2 linked regions of the Undibacterium sp. KW1 genome follow. The protein of the gene in region 2 interacts with the protein of the main gene of each other region in a pairwise test. Links are inferred from orthologs where the notes say so. Each region holds a gene or a part of one and is shown on either strand. Other genes may lie near its edges. The genes, in order: nth and aceE.

What was found.
Region 1: the proteins of aceE (region 2) and nth interact in binary tests that used the Escherichia coli proteins (3 or more experiments, as listed by UniProt). The link is inferred for Undibacterium sp. KW1 from one-to-one orthologs.

What each region holds. Positions count from the first base shown.
Region 1 is NZ_AP018439.1:3,156,192-3,165,300, reverse strand. Bases 535-3,515 are described here. They hold nth (endonuclease III), read right to left. Parts: upstream 2,359-3,515; coding sequence 1,711-2,358; downstream 535-1,710. Other genes in these bases: UNDKW_RS14185 (polyhydroxyalkanoate depolymerase), read right to left, coding at 3,176-3,515; rsxB (electron transport complex subunit RsxB), read right to left, coding at 2,355-3,062; UNDKW_RS14200 (malonic semialdehyde reductase), read left to right, coding at 1,059-1,640; UNDKW_RS14205 (DUF1841 family protein), read right to left, coding at 535-948. Outside these bases: outer membrane protein assembly factor BamC, read left to right, coding at 1-372; more of UNDKW_RS14205, read right to left, coding at 520-534; more of UNDKW_RS14185, read right to left, coding at 3,516-4,411; UNDKW_RS14180 (response regulator), read left to right, coding at 4,920-9,109. UniProt on the Escherichia coli protein: DNA repair enzyme that has both DNA N-glycosylase activity and AP-lyase activity. The DNA N-glycosylase activity releases various damaged pyrimidines from DNA by cleaving the N-glycosidic bond, leaving an AP (apurinic/apyrimidinic) site.
Region 2 is NZ_AP018439.1:1,471,113-1,480,487, forward strand. The notes cover bases 1,930-5,176. They hold aceE (pyruvate dehydrogenase (acetyl-transferring), homodimeric type), read left to right. Parts: upstream 1,930-2,279; coding sequence 2,280-4,976; downstream 4,977-5,176. Other genes in these bases: aceF (dihydrolipoyllysine-residue acetyltransferase), read left to right, coding at 5,101-5,176. Outside these bases: UNDKW_RS06525 (TonB-dependent receptor), read left to right, coding at 1-1,873; more of aceF, read left to right, coding at 5,177-6,444; lpdA (dihydrolipoyl dehydrogenase), read left to right, coding at 6,459-8,576; UNDKW_RS06545 (pitrilysin family protein), read left to right, coding at 8,797-9,375. UniProt on the Escherichia coli protein: Component of the pyruvate dehydrogenase (PDH) complex, that catalyzes the overall conversion of pyruvate to acetyl-CoA and CO(2).

The sequences.
Region 1 (9,109 bases), 1.7 Mb from region 2 along the record:
GTCGATGGCAAGACTTTTGTTGAAGTGGATGAGGCATTTGACCGCTCATGGCGCAGGGTAGGTCTGGCGTTGGACCGCATAGGTTTCACAGTGGAAGACCGTGACCGCTCCCAGGGCCTGTACTTTGTCCGTTATGTTGATCAGGACATCGATGCCAAGACCAAAGGCGCCAGCGAAGGCTTCTTCTCCCGTCTGTTCTCGTTTGGTTCATCCAGCGATGCTGCCAAGAATGCGCAGAAATACCGCATCCTGGTCAAGAACACGACCACAGGCGAAACCAGCCAGGTATCCGTACATGGCAGCGATGGCAAGGTTGAATCTTCACCAGTAGCAGACAAGATCCTGCAACTCTTGAACGATCAACTGAAATAATCGTTGGTTACGTAAAAAAGCGAGGCTCAGCCTCGCTTTTTTACTTTGTGCAGACAGAATCTAAAATGCATATGAGCGGCGCGGTGGGCGGCTTAGGGTGTTCGCTCGATTAGCCGTAAATGAATTTGCGCACAGTAGGTAAACAGCTTAACTGCAACGCATCTTCAGTGATTCTATGTACGCCTGGCCATCCGGTGGCAAACCTGTCCTTTGTGAATTCCATATCATTTCGCCCAGGCACTCCATGATTTCATGGTGGGCTTCGTGTTCAGACTGATGCTTTCTGGCCAGGATCTGAAACGCCTGTTTGATGCCAGGCGGTTGATCAACCGAGATTTGCTCTGCTATCGACAAATGCATGGACAAGTGCAGAAATGGATTGGTCTGGCCTTGATCCACGCTGTAATTGGCTTCAAGGGCTTGTTCTATATCTGCAAGTTCATTGTCGTATTCAGGATGCTGTCTGATCCAGTCAGAGGCAATGATTTCTATTGGCGTTAACACCAGGTTCTCACGGGTTTTCCTGAAGGTTTCACAAAAAAAACGGCGTACATCGTGCTGGCTAGGGGTGAACATGAACTGGTCCAAATGAAAAAGTGCGCCTATTGTAAAAGGTATTTTATTTTACTGCGCTGAAGCTTTTGGCGACTTGGGTTATTATCCTCCGATTATTTGAAAGGACGCCCATGTTATCCAAAGAAGCTCTCGACACTCTGTTTACCAATGCACGTACTCATAATGCCTGGCTGGACAAGCCGGTGACCGATGCACAATTGCAAAAAATATATGATCTGATGAAGTGGGGTTCCACTTCTGCCAATTGTTCGCCAGCCCGTATCGTATTTGTCAGGTCGGATGCTGAAAAACAAAAATTACTGGGCTGTGTTTCCCAGGGCAATTTTGAAAAAACCAAAGCGGCACCAGTGACGGCCATCATAGGCATGGACATGGAGTTTTTTGAAAAACTGCCGCAATTATTCCCGCATGCAGATGCCCGTTCATGGTTCGTTGGTAACCAGGCTAACATCGATGCAACGGCTTTCCGTAACTCATCGCTGCAGGGGGCTTACTTCATGCTCGCCGCACGCGCTGTGGGTCTGGATTGCGGTCCTATGTCGGGTTTTGATGCAGACAAGCTCAATGCCGCCTTTTTTGCCGGCACGACGGTTAAAGTCAATTTCATCTGCAATCTTGGTTATGGCGATGCACAGCAATTGTTCCCACGTTCTCCGCGTCTGAGTTTTGATGAAGCGTGCAAGATAGTCTGAATCTCTTGATGCTCTGTTAAAAAACAAAAGCCTGCAAAAATGCAGGCTTTTGTTCTTGCGTGAATGCTTTTTAAACTGAATCAGGCAAGGGCGTTTTTTGCTTGAATTCACACAAGTCTGCAATCATGCAGTTCCAGCACTTGGGTTTTCTGGCTATGCAGGTGTAACGGCCATGCAATATCAGCCAGTGATGCGCATCTTGCTTGAACTCTGCTGGCACGAATTTCATGAGTTTGTGTTCTACGATATCAACATTCTTGCCAGGTGCAATGCCTGTGCGGTTCGATACCCTGAAGATATGCGTATCCACTGCGATGGTCGGTTCGCCAAAAGCAGTATTCATGACTACATTGGCAGTTTTCCTGCCTACGCCGGGTAATGCTTCCAGTGCTTCGCGCTGACGTGGTACTTCACCGCCATGCTCAGCCATCAAGATGCGGCAAGTTTCGATCACATTTTTTGCCTTGGTGCGGAACAGACCTATGGTTTGTATGTGGGGGATCAGACCATCAATGCCCAGGGCATGGATTTTCTTGGGCGTGTTTGCTACTGGATAAAGCAGGCGGGTAGCTTTATTGACTGACACATCCGTGGCCTGTGCCGATAGCAGCACTGCTATCAGTAATTCGAAAGGCGTGGTGTATTCGAGCTCGGTAGTCGGATGTGGATTTTGTTGTCGCAAGCGTTCAAAAATGGCCTGACGTTTTGCTGCATTCATTGCTTGTCACCTTTTGCTGGGTCTTCTGACTGTGTTTGCAGTTTCTTGATACGCGCTCTTTCTATGGCGGCCGCAATGATGGCTTTCTTGCGCTCTTTGCTGGCAATTTCTTCTGCGCTGAGTGCTGGCTCTGCTTCCAGTGCGACGAGTTTGGCCGCCGCCTTAGCTGCAAGGCGCTCATCGTTCTCCTGTTTTTCGCGTATCAGACGCTGATTGCGCAAAGTATAGAGTTGGCGTGATTTGTCTGCCTGACTCTGACTCCAGGCGTCCCAGCCAGTGTGTCCTGTTGTAACGGGCAACATGCTAATGCAATCGACAGGGCAGGGGGTAACGCAGAGGTCACAGCCGGTGCACAGTTCGCTTATGATGCTGTGCATTTGCTTGGGTGCGCCGATAATGGCATCGACCGGGCAGGCTTGTATGCACAGTGTACAGCCTATGCAATAGGCTTCTTCTATCTTGGCAACCGGTCTTTCGCGTTCAAGTCCGTGACTGATATCCAGTGGAATAACCGGTTTGCCGAGTATCCTGGCAAGCCGCACTACACCTTCCTGGCCACCTGGCGGACATTGATTGTAGCTGGCTGCGCCATTGGCCATGGCTTCTGCATAAGGGCGGCAAGCGGGGTAGCCGCACTTGGTGCACTGGGTTTGCGGCAAGGCGTTTTCAAGCTGATCTGCAAGAGAATCTGACACGGTGATCACAAAATACAATAGGGATCTGTGATTATCCCCCTAAACATCAGCACCCACAAACAAAAAAGCCACGAGGTCATGAACGTCGTGGCTTTTGTTTGCACTGATTTGATCTGTATGGATCAGGAGTGTTGCTTGATGAACTCGCCGATTTTCGGGCAAATGATGTCGCGCCAGCGACGGCCCGAGAATATGCCGTAATGGCCTGCACCCGGTGCCACATAATCCTGCTTCATATTGGCAGGGATGCCGCTGCACAGGTCATGTGCTGCCTGAGTCTGGCCAGGGCCAGAGATATCATCGAGTTCACCTTCTACCGTGAACAGGGCTACATTTTTGATATCTTGCGGTCTGACCAGTTTGCCTTCAACTTCCCAGGTGCCGGTTGGCAGGCGGAATTCCTGGAACACGGACTTGATGGTTTCGAGGTAGTACTCAGCCGGCATGTCCAGTACCGCATTGTATTCATCATAGAACTTGCGATGCTGTTCTGCGGACTCATCATCACCCTGTATCAGGTGCTGGTAAAAGTCCCAGTGGCTTTGCGCATGGCGGTCAGGGTTCATGGCGACAAAGCCGGTGTGCTGCAAGAAGCCTGGATAGACCTTGCGGCCATAGCCTGGATAATTCGCAGGTACGCTGTAGATCACCGTGTTTTCAAACCAGGAGAATTTCTTTTCCGTCGCCAGGTTGTTGACTTGTGTTGGCGATTTGCGTGGATCTATAGGACCACCCATGAGTGTCATGGTTTTAGGCAGCAAAGGATCTTTGGCCGTCGCCATCAGGGAAATCGCTGCCAGTACTGGCACAGTTGGCTGACACACGGAAATCACGTGTGTGCCTGTCCCCAGGAAATGGATGAAATCCTGGACGTAATAAATGTAATCGTGCAGATGGAAGGGGCCAGCAGACAAGGGTACCATCCGGGCATCTGTCCAGTCGGTGATATACACATCATGCTTGGGCAACAAGCCGCGTACGGTATCGCGCAGCAAGGTTGCATGGTGACCAGACAGGGGGGCGACCAGCAGTACTTTGGGCTGGTTCAGTTTTGCCAACTCTTTGTCACTCAAGACTTTTTTGAAGTGCAGCAATTTGCAGAAGGGCTTGATGACCGCCGTGCTTTGCGCAATTTCTACTTCCTGCTTGTCTATGGTGGTCGCAGTAATGCCGAATTCCGGTTTTTCGTAATCTTTGCCCAGGCGGAACAGCAGTTCATAGCCTGCAGCGATGCGTTGCGAATATGGCGTGTGCGCCAGGGGCGAAACTGGATTGGTGAACAGTTTTGAAGATGCTTCTGCCCATTGAGTCAGGGGATTCAAAAAGGCGCGATTGAGCTCATGAAATTGATAAAGCATAGTGAATCTTTCAAATAGGGGACCACGCATTCACCTGGTCAAAAACGGGATAGTCAAGGCCAAATGAGACAGGGCGAAACAAGCTTAGAAAAAACACTTAATCAAACTGTTGCGGACTGTTGCAATGCATCATAAACCAGTTTTAAAAATTTTTGGTTGAGCAAAAGACTTGCAGAACTTGTTGGTGTGAATTAATGTTAAATTATTGATTTATATGCAATGATTTCTTGTGGAAATGTTGAAATTTAAGTTATTTTTCAAGAATTCGCTGTTTCCTTTGTTTTCCTGAAGCCTGAAATCGTTTGATTTGCCTGTTTATTCAGTTAAATGACACAGTTTCTGGCGATGTTCATCCATAGACAGGTCACTCGCATTAATATTGCAGTGTTAAAGCTGCTGGCAAAAATACATGTATATGTTTCTTGGGCCGTGTGGCAAGCCAAGGGCGGAATGCCAAGATTCAATTTGATTTTTCATTGCATCATTTCTTTCTGAAGAGCTGAGTAGAATGAGTAAAGATAGTTCTCTAGCAGAAATCCACTGGCGCGAGCTCTGTCTCGATGCACTGGACCTGATGCGCGACAATCCGGCGGATGGACGCAAGATGGCAACTGCCATGCGCCAGCAAGAGCCAGGTAAATCCAATCCGGCCGCCATGATAGCGGCAGACCTGATAGACGCCTTTGCTGATTATTTTGATGATCACATGGAGCAGGCAGCCCCCGTATTTGACCGTGCAGCAATGCTGTTTGAATCAGTAGATGAGCATGAGGGCATGGCATTTGCCCTGTTTGGCACTGTTGCAGTATGGCGCCGCCGGGGGCAAGTGCAGGATGCGTATGCCTTATGTCATTCACGCATCGTGCCAGCCTTGCGTATGAAGGTAAGCCGGATTTCTGTGATGGTCTATAACACCCTGGGCATCCTGTCTCAGGAGCTGGGCTATACCGAAGAAGCCATACGCCATTTCTATACGGCATTGAATGATGCGCGGGCCTTGCAGATACCTAACCGTGTCGCACAAGTGACGGCCAACCTCGGTGAAATTTTTTACGTCAGCGGCAATGCCGAAGATGCCGAAGTCTTGCTGCAGGAGGCAAGAGATATTGCTGTTAATTCCAGCGAGCGCTGGCTGGCACCTTTTGTATCCACCATGCTGGCACTATGCAAAGTATCGCTGGATAAATACGAAGAGGCCTACCAGGCCATCGCCTCGTACATAGGCGGCATCAAGAGTGGTGAGAATGCAGACAATTCCAGCCGCGCATTTTGCCTGTCAGTAGCTGCTTATACGCTGGCCATGCGTGGCCAGGTTGAAGAAGCCGACAAGCTCAGTGAAACAGCGATGAACCTGTTGGACAGTTTTGAAGACAAACACTTGAAACCCTATAGCTGGTGGGTCAGTGGTCATCTGCACCGCAGCCATAAACGCTACCCAGAAGCCATACGTGATTTGCGCCGTGCGGTAGATGAGGTCGGCGGTAACGGCTATATCTACATGCCTCTGCGGGCAATCAAGGAATTGTCCGAAATATTTACCGAAATGGGGGATTGGAAAGAGGCTTACAACGAGCAAAAACGTTATCTCGACCTGTTTGCCAAGGCGCAGGGACTGGCAACCCGTGTTCATGTGCAGACACTCCACATCAGGAATGAGCTCAAGGAAGCCGAGCTGGCACGCCGCATGGCTGAACGTGCCATGGTGGAACGCCGCCAGTTGGAAGATGAGCTCAAGCGTATGCTGGCCGAGCGCGAAACCATCCTGGAAAACTCCATCGTCGGCATGGTTTTCCTGAATAACCAGGGGCGGGTACAATGGGTGAACACACCTTTGTGCCAGATTTTCGGTGTTGACCGCGACAATGTTCTCGGTGCTTCGCTCGAGCCTTTCTACGCTTCGCGTGAAGCCTATCTGGAATCAGGTGCGCAGGTTAATGCATCGGTGCTCAAGGGCGAAGCTTACGAGACTGAATTGAAAATGCGGCGCAGTGATGGCACGCTGTTCTGGGTGCATTTTTCGGGCCGCGCGGTGGATAAAACCAACCTGACTCATGGCACAGTCTGGGTGGTGATGGATATCTCGGCCCGTCGCCAGCTCGAAGAGGATTTGAGCAAGTCCGAGCAGCATTACCGGCAACTTATCAATAACGTGACTGAGGGCATACTGGTTGTGCAGGACGGGCGCATCGTTTTTGCCAATCCGCGCGTACAGAGCCTGACCGGGTACAAGGCTGACGAGCTGGCGCAGATGTCTTTTATCACCGCCATTTATCCTGACGACAGGCCCATGGTGATTGACCACCATACGCGCCGCCTGCGTGGTGAAGACGTTGAGCAGTACTATCATTTTCGCATAGAAAATAATCAAAGCCGTTCCATCATCTGGGTGGAATTATCTGCTGTCATGATAGATTGGGAAGGCCGCCCGGCCACCCTGTCTTTTGTCTCGGATATCACTCAGAGAAAGCTGCTCGAATCCCAGCTCAAGGAAAGCATGGCTGAACAGATACGTCTGCAAACCCTGCAAATGCAAAATGAATTGAAGGAAGCCGAAATGGCGCGCCGTCATGCAGAAGAGACGACGGAAGCCAAATCCATGTTCCTGGCGAATATGAGCCATGAAATCCGCACGCCCATGAATGCCATCATAGGCATGGCTCACCTGGCGCTAAGGACTGAGCTCAATTCCAAGCAAAAAGATTATGTAGAGAAAATTCACAAGGCGGGTATTTCCTTATTGGGCATCATCAACGATATCCTGGATTTTTCCAAGATAGAAGCAGGCAAGCTCAATATCGAGCAAGTCGATTTCAATCTTGATGATGTGCTCAATAATATTTCTGCAGTGACGACCGATAAGGCCGATGAAAAGGGGCTGGAATTCCTGTTTCGTGCGCCCCCAGACATACCGCGTTACCTCAATGGCGATCCCTTGAGATTGGGGCAGGTTCTGATCAATCTCATTAACAATGCCATTAAATTTACCGAGAAGGGTGAAATCTATGTGACTTGCCAGACGCTGGAAATGGCAGGTGGCAAGGTCAAACTCAAGTTTGAAGTGCGCGATACCGGCATAGGCATGTCGGAAGAGCAGTCAGATAAATTATTCCGCCCCTTCAGCCAGGCCGATGAATCAACGACACGCAAGTTTGGTGGCACAGGCTTGGGCCTGTCAATTTCCAAGGGCATGGTAGAGTTGATGGGCGGTGAAATTGCCCTGAGCAGCGAAAAGGGGCGCGGTACTTGCGTGTATTTCACTGGCTGGTTTGGCATAGCCCAGCCTGTAGTGCAGCGTCAAGTGATACCTGGTGCCATCAATGGCATGCGTTTGCTCATCGTGGATGATAATCCTGCCGCTGCCGAGATTTTGCAGGAGATACTCTCTGAATTACCGGTCGATATTGATGTTGTAAACAGCGGTGCCGCCGCTTTGCAAGCAGTCAGGGAAAGTAGTCTGAGTTATCCCTACGGTGTGATATTCACAGACCTGCGCATGCCGGAAATGGATGGACTGGAGCTCATCACCTACCTCAAGCGCGATGGTTCATTGCAACCCACGCCTCTGATGGTGTTGGTCAGTGCACATGGCCGTGAAGAAGTCAGCTACCGTGAAGATATTGCCTTGCCTGACGGCTTCCTGACCAAGCCAGTCAATGCCTCTACCCTGGTCGATTGCCTGGTTGAGCTGTTTTCCAGTACCAATTACGCTATTCCTGTCAGCCATGGTGTGCTGGTGCCCAAATATGCCGATTTGCGCGTATTGCTGGTCGAGGACAATGAGATCAATCAGCAAATCGCCCGTGAACTGATGGAGGCTGCTGGTGTTGCCGTTGATATTGCCGGTAATGGAAAAATCGCGATTGATATGGTGCGCAGGGCAGATCCAGGGTTTTACGGCGTGGTGTTCATGGATGTGCAGATGCCAGAAATGGATGGGCACGAGGCAACCCGTCTGATCCGCGCAGATGCCCGCTTTGACGACCTGCCCATCGTCGCCATGACAGCGCATGCGATGGTAGAAGAGCGTGAGCTCTGCTTTGCCTCCGGCATGAATGCTCACCTCGCCAAGCCTATCAATCCCAAAGAGTTGTATCACGCTATTTCGCACTGGTGCCCGGAGCATGTAACTGGCAGCAATTTTGATAATGTGCAAATGCCGATACAGGATATCAGCAACAGTCTGTTGATTGATGGCATTGATGTCGAGGAGGGTTTGAGCCGTACTCTTGGTAATCGCTCATTTTATATGGAGCTGTTATCGCGGTTCTGTGACGATCAGCGTCATGTCGTCGAGCATATCCGCAAGGCACTGGAGGCAGGCGATAATCTGCTGGCAGAACGGCTGGCCCATACCCTCAAGGGAGTGGCTGGTCTCATAGGCGCTAAAACCATACAGCCCTATGCTTCAGAGCTGGAATTGAAACTGCATGACAATGCCAGTCTGGCAGAGTTGGCACCGGTACTCGATGAATGCGCACAAACAATGTTGGCCACCATCAACGCGATAGATCAGGTATTGGCGCTGGAAAAATCCTCAGGTAAAGCGGATACGAAGATTGCCGAACTGGTGCCTGTCGATCACGAGCTCATGCAAAATTTACTTGTAAAATGCTGTAACTTGTTGCGCGATTACGATGGCGAAGCGGTTGACTTGCTGTTAGAGTCAGGGGAAATGATCGCCAATGCATTTGGCGTTGA
Region 2 (9,375 bases):
TCTGTGGTACGCAGATCAGTTCCGTACCATGCTGCCACAAATCGACGGTGTGAACCTGTTTGCCCGTGGTACCTGGCAGTTGAATGATGATTTGCAGGCTTATGCTGAATTTGGTTATTCTCAGCGCAAGGCTGCGTTCACAGTAACGCCTCCTTCTACATCTGCCAACGTGTTCTTCCCTTCAAATCCTACCAATTTGAACGGTAACATCAACTACGGCAACACCATCCTGATGTCAGCTTCACATCCGCAAAATCCGTATGGTGCTGATGTCCGTCTGCGTTATTCCATGTTTGACGTCGGTGCGAACCGTCGTATTGCTGACAACTCCTTCTACCGCGCCGTTGCAGGTTTGAAAGGTACGATGGCTGGTTGGGATTTCGATACAGCTATTTTGCATTCTGAGTCCAAGCTGCATCTGGACTACACCAACACCATCAATATGGCGGTATTGAAGTCTGCTCTGGGCGATCCCAAGAGCCCATACTTCCCATATTACATAGGTACTCAGGCCAGTAAAAACAATCCGGCTTTGTATGCAGCCATGGTCAAGACAGCGACTATCGATGCACCTACCAAGATGGACATCATCGACTTCAAGGCTTCCCGTGAATTGTTCGCTTTGCCGGGCGGTATGATGGGTCTGGCGGTCGGTGCTGAATACCGCCGTGAATCCTATGACATGCCTTCCCTGGACGGCAGTAAAGACGGTTCCATCAATGCCAGCTATGTAGCGGCAAAGGGCGACGAGACAGTATCTGCGATCTATGCAGAGTTGCTGGCTCCGGTCATCAAGTCTCTGGAATTGTCCGGCGCTCTGCGTTACGACAAATATTCTCACTTCTCTTCTGTGACGCCAAAAGTTGGTGCCAAGTGGACACCAGTGAAGACATTTGCCCTGCGCGGTACTTATTCTGAAGGTTTCCGTGCACCAAGTGCTCCTGAATCCGGTACAGAAAGCTTCAGTGCAGGTACGGCTTCCGTTCGCGATCCGGTACGCTGCCCTAACGGCACACCATTGCCAGGCGCACAGGCTTCTGATTGCGCTGCGACTTTCACAGGCTTCAAAGTTGGCAACCCTAACCTGCAACCAGAAAAATCCAAAGGTTATACCTTGGGTATGGTCTGGGATCCATTGCCAGATACCAGCTTCGCGATTGACGCTTGGAAGATTCGCCGCAACAACGAAATCAATTCCATGTCCTTCCAGCAGGCAGCGGCCTTGCCAGGCGTATTGCGTCAGGATAACAACCTGACCATCAATGGCGTGGTGACACCAGGCACAGGTACCATCATCGGTGGCGCAGCTCCTTATGCCAACTCCAGCTACACTGAAGTCAAGGGTGTGGATCTGAACGCAAGACAGCGTTTCAACCTCGGCGAATACGGCAAACTGACTGCTGACGTCAACTGGACACACGTTAATTCCTGGTTGCGTGTCGATGGTACAGTGCAGCATCAATATGCCGGTACGCATGGTAACTGCGATACATCCAACTGCGCAGGTACACCAAAAGACAAAGTCAACTTTGTACTGGGTTGGGACAGAGGTCCATTGAACATCACTGGCGTGGTCAGCTATCGTGGTTCCATGAAAAATATCCCTGAAGAAGGCCAGCCTTGCGCCAACAAGTTTGCTGACGGCACTGAAGCGCCAGCAGGTTGCACACTGGCTTCCTTCACGACTCTGGATGTGTCTTTCCGCTACAAGGCAATGAAAAACCTGGAAGTCTTCGGTTCCATCGCCAACCTGTTTGACAAGGTTGCTCCACTGGATCCTCTGACTTACGGCGCAATGGGTTTCAACCCTATGGACGGCAGCGGCGCAATTGGCCGTTACTTCAAAGTTGGCCTGAAATATCAATTCAAATAATAAGTAGTTACGCTGATTAAGGCGATTCTAAGGGCGATGATTTATTCATCGCCCTTTTTTGTTGCCTTTAGAAAAGTTGTTGGCAAATTGCAATAACTTATCAGTGGATTGATGAAATGGCAAGTGCTGCAAGCAATAAGCATGCTCATCATGTATTTCAAGGATTTTGCACTGCACACCAAGCATCATGAGCCAAGTTTTAATAGATAGCTTATGAATAAAATAAAAGAATTTTTCAGTTTATTTGCTGCGTTGCGGTGTAAATTTCACATTATGAAATCATATATCGCTATTTGAAAAATTAAAAAGTCCTGTTAAAATACTTGCGAGAACAAAAAACTAGCCGTAATTTGTCGATTCGCCCCGCGCGTTTCACCCTAACGCGCACCAACAGGAGACCCCTTCTATGTCACCCCAGATAGACCAGGTGCTGGCCCAGGCCGTAAATGATCCCGATGTAGTTGAAACAAATGAGTGGCTGGATGCGCTTGAAGCAGTCATAGAGGCCGAAGGCCCTGAACGTGCGCATTATCTGATGGAGCGCATGGTTGACCTGGCGCGCCGCCGTGGTGCCCATATCCCGTTTTCCAGCAATACTGCTTACGTGAACACCATTCCGGCTGACCAGGGCGAGCATTGCCCGGGCAACCTGGAAATTGAAGAGCGTCTGCGCTCTTATATGCGCTGGAATGCGATGGCCATGGTGGTCAAGGCTAACCGCGTTGATGGCGACCTTGGTGGTCACCTGTCGAGCTTTGCCTCGCTGGCAAATATGCTGGGCATAGGCTTCAACCATTTCTGGCATGCGCCGACGGAAGATCACGGTGGCGACCTGTTGTATATCCAGGGCCATTCTTCTCCTGGTATCTATGCACGCGCCTTCCTCGAAGGCCGTCTGACTGAAGATCAATTGTTGCATTTCCGCCGTGAAGTCGATGGCAAGGGTCTGTCTTCTTACCCGCATCCAAAACTGATGCCAGACTTCTGGCAATTCCCTACGGTATCCATGGGGCTGGGCCCGTTGATGGCGATTTATCAGGCACGCTTCCTGAAGTATTTGCACGCTCGCGGTATTGCAGACACGGAGAAACGTAAAGTATGGGCATTCTGCGGTGATGGTGAGATGGATGAGCCAGAATCCATGGGCGCAATCGGCATGGCTGGTCGCGAACAGCTGGACAATCTGGTGATCGTCGTCAACTGTAACCTGCAACGTCTGGACGGCCCGGTACGTGGCAATGGCAAAATCATCCAGGAGCTGGAATCTGATTTCCGTGGTGCAGGCTGGAACGTCGTCAAAGTGATCTGGGGCAGCGGCTGGGATGAATTGCTTGCGAAAGACAAAGACGGCATCCTGCAAAAAGTGATGATGGAAACCGTTGATGGCGAATACCAGAACTACAAAGCCAAGGATGGTGCCTATGTACGCGCCAACTTCTTTGGCAAACATCCAAAATTGCTGGAAATGGTCAGCAAAATGTCGGATGACGACATCTGGCGTCTGACCCGTGGTGGCCATGACCCACACAAGATTTATGCAGCATTTAAAGTCGCCCAGGAAAACAAGGGCCAGCCTACCGTTATCCTGGCCAAGAGTATCAAGGGCTTCGGCTTTGGTAAATCCGGCGAAGCACGCAACACTGCGCACAACACCAAGAAGCTCGATGACGAAGCCATCAAGGCCATGCGTGACCGCTTCCAGTTGCCGATTGCTGATGCTGAATTGCCCGCAATCCCATTCTTCAAGCCGGCTGACGACACGCCAGAAATGCAATACCTGCATGCGCGTCGTAGAGAACTCGGTGGCTACCTGCCGCAACGTCGTCAAAAAGCCGACGAGGCTCTGGTGGTGCCAGACTTGACCGCCTTCCAGGCCATGCTGGAACCAACGGCAGAAGGTCGTGAAATTTCCACGACAGCCGCTTATGTCCGTATCCTGACCGCCTTGCTGCGCGACGCCAGCCTGGGGCCACGCGTCGTGCCTATCATGGTCGATGAATCCCGTACCTTTGGTATGGAAGGTCTGTTCCGCCAGATCGGTATTTTCAGCCAGGTAGGTCAATTGTATGAGCCTGTCGATAAAGACCAGGTCATGTACTACCGTGAAGACAAGGCTGGTCAGATTTTGCAAGAAGGTATCAATGAAGCCGGTGGTATGAGTTCATGGATCGCTGCGGCGACTTCCTACTCTACCAATAACCGCGTCATGATCCCGTTCTATACCTATTACTCGATGTTCGGCCTGCAGCGTATTGGTGATCTGGCCTGGGCTGCTGGCGACATGCGCGCACGCGGCTTCCTGCTGGGCGGTACAGCCGGTCGCACGACGTTGAATGGTGAAGGTTTGCAGCATGAAGATGGTCACAGCCATGTATTGGCGTCGACCATCCCTAACTGTATTCCTTACGACCCAACCTTCGCCCATGAAGTGGCAGTCATCATGCATGATGGCCTGCGTCGCATGGTGACTGATCAGGAAGATGTCTTCTACTACATCACCCTGATGAATGAAAACTATAGCCATCCAGGTTTGAAAGCAGGTCAGGAAGAGGGCATCATCAAGGGCCTGTACCAGTTGCAAAAATCTGAGCAGACCACCAAGCATCGCGTGCAACTGATGGGCTCAGGCACCATCTTGCGTGAGGTGATTGCCGGTGCTGAGTTGTTGCAAAACGACTGGGGTATTGCTGCCGATGTCTGGTCTGCGCCATCCTTCACTTTGCTGGCCCGTGACGGCCAGGATGCTGAACGCTGGAACATGCTGCACCCGACAGCAGAACCACGCGTGCCTTACATCGCACAGTGCCTGAAAGACACGGCTGGCCCTATCGTCGTGGCAACAGACTATATGCGCACCTTTGCTGAGCAGGTACGTGCCTTCATACCGAAAAATCGCAGCTACAAGGTGTTGGGTACAGACGGTTTTGGCCGTTCTGATTCCCGCGCCAAGCTGCGTGAATTCTTCGAGGTCAACCGTTACTTCGTGGTCATCGCTGCCTTGAAGACACTGGCTGATGAAGGTGCCTTGTCTGCATCCGTAGTGGCGCAGGCGATTGCCAAATACGGTATCAATGCAGATAAACCAAATCCGGTTACTGTGTAATTTTACGTCTGACACCCACTAACATTTCCTGCCACTTTCATTTTTAGAGAGGGGCAGGATGAGCGTGAAGACAGAGCATAAACCTGGCTTCACCCCAACCGCCCTGTGACAGCGCAGGGCGACAATGGAGAAAACTATGAGTAGCGTAGAAGTCAAAGTACCGGATATTGGTGATTTCAAGGAAGTTGAAGTCATTGAGCTGATGGTCAAAGTCGGCGACATCATCAAGGTCGATCAGTCACTGATCACCGTAGAATCAGATAAAGCCAGCATGGAAATTCCATCCAGCCATGCCGGTGTAGTCACAGAAATTAAAGTCAAGGTCGGCGACAAGGTTGCTGAAGGTTCTTTGCTGGTCGTGGTTGATGCTGCAGCAAGTGCAGCAGTAGCATCGGCGGCGGCACCTGCGCCTGCGGCTGCTCCGGCAGCAGTTCCTGCGCCAGTAGCGGCTCCAGCGCCAGCAACAGCAGCTCCCGCACCTGCTCCAGTCGCAGCAGCACCGGCTGCGCCTGCACCTGTAGCAACAGCCAGCGCAGGCAAAGCGCACGCCTCACCATCCATACGCAAGTTTGCGCGTGAACTCGGTGTGGACTTGAGTCGCGTTGCCGGTTCCGGCCAAAAAGGCCGTATCACGCAAGAAGACGTACAAAACTTCGTCAAGGGCATCATGGCGGGCAGCACTGCCGTTGCTGCGGTTTCTGCTCCGGCAAAAAATGGCAGTGGTGTCGGTCTCGATGTATTGCCATGGCCATCGCTGGACTTCAGCAAGTTTGGCGCGACCACGACATCGCCTTTGTCACGCATCAAAAAACTCAGTGGCCCGAACCTGCACCGCAACTGGGTCATGATCCCGCATGTTACGCAATTTGATGAAGCCGATATCAGCGACCTCGAAGAATTCCGCAAATCATCGAACGAAGCCCTGGTTAAATCCGGCGTCAAACTGACGATGCTGGCTTTTGTCATCAAGGCCAGCGTTGCCGCGCTCAAAAAATTCCCGGCATTTAATTCTTCGCTCGATGCGACAGGTGAAAACCTGATCCTCAAGCAGTATTACAACGTCGGCTTTGCTGCTGATACACCGAATGGCCTGGTCGTACCTGTCGTTAAAAACGCAGACCAAAAGACATTGTCGCAAATCGCTGTCGAAATGGGCGAGTTGTCTGCCCAGGCACGCGATGGCAAGCTGAAACCTGCTGACATGCAGGGCGCAACCTTCACCATATCTTCACTCGGTGGTATTGGTGGTACTGCGTTCACGCCTATCATCAATGCGCCTGAAGTGGCGATCCTGGGCTTGTCCAAATCCAGTATCAAACCAGTCTGGGATGGCAAGCAATTCCAGCCACGCCTGATGTTGCCGCTGTCGCTGTCGTATGACCACCGCGTCATTGACGGCGCCATGGCTGCCAAGTTCACCGCTTATCTGGCTGATGTCCTGGCTGATTTGCGTAAAACCCTGCTGTGAACGGAGACCAGACTATGAGCACTATCGAAGTCAAAGTACCCGATATCGGTGATTTCAAGGAAGTTGAAGTCATAGAATTGCTGGTCAAGGTGGGTGACACCATCAAGGTTGATCAATCACTGGTGACTGTCGAATCCGACAAGGCCAGCATGGAAATCCCGTCCAGCCACGCCGGTGTCATCAAGGAATTGAAAGTCAAGCTCGGTGACAAGATTGCTGAAGGCAGTCTGTTGCTGGTAATTGAAGCTGAGGGGGCTGCGGCAAGTGCAGCGCCTGCAGTTGCGGCAGCTCCCGCCGTTGCGGCTGCTCCAGCAGCGGCTCCTACTGTTGCCGCTGCCGCTCCTGTGGCAGCAGCGCCTGCCGGACCAGTTGGTATCGTCGAAGTCAAAGTCCCTGATATTGGTGATTTCAAGGAAGTGGAAGTCATTGAAGTCATGGTCAAGGTTGGCGACAGCATCAAGGTCGACCAGTCCCTGATTACCGTCGAATCGGACAAGGCCAGTATGGAAATTCCATCCAGCCATGCCGGTACGGTAAAAGAAATCAAGGTCAAGGTTGGTGACAAGGTTGCTGAAGGCAGTTTGCTGTTGCTGGTCGAAGCTGCAGGCCAGGCAGCGTCTGCTCCTGCTGCTGCCACCCCAACAGCAACTGCACCCGCTGTAGCACCTGTCGTTCCTGCGCCAGTTGCTTCTGGTTACACAGGCAAGGTCGATGTCGAATGCGACATGATGGTATTGGGCGCTGGCCCTGGCGGTTATTCTGCTGCCTTCCGTTCTGCCGATCTGGGCATGAATACAGTGTTGGTTGAGCGTTATTCCACGCTGGGTGGTGTCTGTCTGAATGTGGGTTGTATTCCATCCAAGGCACTGCTGCACGTGGCCGCCGTGATTGATGAAACTGCATCCATGGCAGCGCATGGCGTGACATTTGCCAAGCCGGAAATCGATATCGACAAACTGCGCGGCTACAAGGAAAGCGTCATCAAGAAAATGACAACTGGCCTGAGTGGCATGGCAAAAGCCCGCAAGGTCAATGTGGTGCAGGGCGTAGGTCAGTTCCTGAGTCCTAATCATATCGAAGTCACCGCGGCGGATGGCAGCAAAAAAACCGTACAGTTCAAGCAGGCGATTATTGCCGCTGGTTCTTCTGTCGTGAACCTGCCTTTCGTACCGGCTGACCCGCGCATTGTTGACAGCACAGGTGCGCTGGAATTGCGTCAGATACCAAAACGCATGCTGGTCATCGGCGGCGGCATCATCGGCCTGGAAATGGCGACCGTCTATTCCACCTTGGGTTCACGCATTGATGTCGTTGAAATGCTGGATGGCCTGATGCAGGGCGCAGATCGTGACATGGTCAAGGTATGGCAAAAATTCAATGAAAAACGTTTTGACAACATCATGTTGAAAACCAAAACGGTTGCTGTTGAAGCACTGCCAGAGGGCATCAAGGTCACATTCGAAGCCGCTGAGGCGGGTGGAACTGCACCTGCACCACAAGTCTATGATCTGGTACTGGTGGCAGTAGGCCGCAGCCCCAACGGCAAGAAGATTGCTGCCGACAAGGCGGGCGTGGCCGTGACTGACCGTGGCTTCATCACTGTCGACAAGCAAATGCGCACCAACGTGCCTCATATCTTTGCGATTGGTGACCTGGTTGGCCAACCCATGCTGGCACACAAGGCCGTACATGAAGCCCACGTTGCGGCAGAAGCAGCTTCCGGTGAAAAAGCCTACTTCGATGCCAGCGTGATTCCATCCGTTGCCTACACTGACCCTGAAGTCGCATGGGTAGGTATGACAGAAGACGAAGCCAAGGCCAAAGGCGTCAAGCTCGAAAAAGGTCATTTCCCATGGGCCGCGTCTGGCCGTGCAGTGGCCAATGGCCGTGATGAAGGCTTCACCAAGTTGCTGTTCGATGCAGAAACCAAACGCATCGTTGGTGGCGGTATCGTCGGCACGCATGCGGGTGACATGATAGGCGAGATCGCCCTGGCTATCGAGATGGGTGCTGATGCAGTTGATATCGGCAAGACCATCCATCCACATCCTACCCTCGGTGAATCGATAGGCATGGCGGCTGAGGTGTATAAAGGTGTCTGTACAGACTTGCCACCGCAGCGCAAGAAATAAGTGAATTTGCTGTAAATTAAAGTTAGGTACAAGCCCTGATGCATAAAAAGCATCAGGGCTTTTTTGTATCTATCGCTATAGAACTCTAGTTTTCTGAACTTGTTCTGCAAACGGTAGTCAAATTGCTGCTTTTTGAGCTATCTTTGCGTGTTGTCCAAAAGATGGCTCCATAAAATCTGATCAAGCTCCCTTACAATAAAATATTACAGGTGGTGCAACCATGAAAACCTTTGTACGCAGCACGCTGGTCCTTGCGCTGGCAACTGCCTTTCTCCCGGCTATTTCTGTTCATGCACAGGATAAAGCTGCCCCGGCAACTACGGCGGCCAAGGCAACCAAACCAGGGCAAAAAACCGCAGACCTGCTGCCATTTCACGCAACAGAAAAGCTCTTGTCCAATGGCCTGAAAATCATCATCGTGCCGACTGGCTTGCCTAACATCATCTCGCTGCACATTCCGGTACAGACTGGTTCGCGCAATGAGATAGAAGAGGGTAAATCCGGTTTTGCCCATTTCTTTGAGCATATGATGTTTCGCGGTACCAAGGAAATTCCGGCAGACAAGTACAAAGATATATTGACGGCCACCGGCGCGAGGCAAAATGCCTACACCAGCGATGACCTGACCAACTATCACACGACCTTCTCCAAGGAAGACCTGGAAACCATGCTGAGGATAGAGGCAGACCGTTTCCAGAACCTGTCCTATAGTGAAGCAGATTTCAAGACAGAATCGCGTGCGGTACTGGGTGAATACAACAAGAACAGCGCCAACCCCATCAGCAAGCTGTTTGAAGTC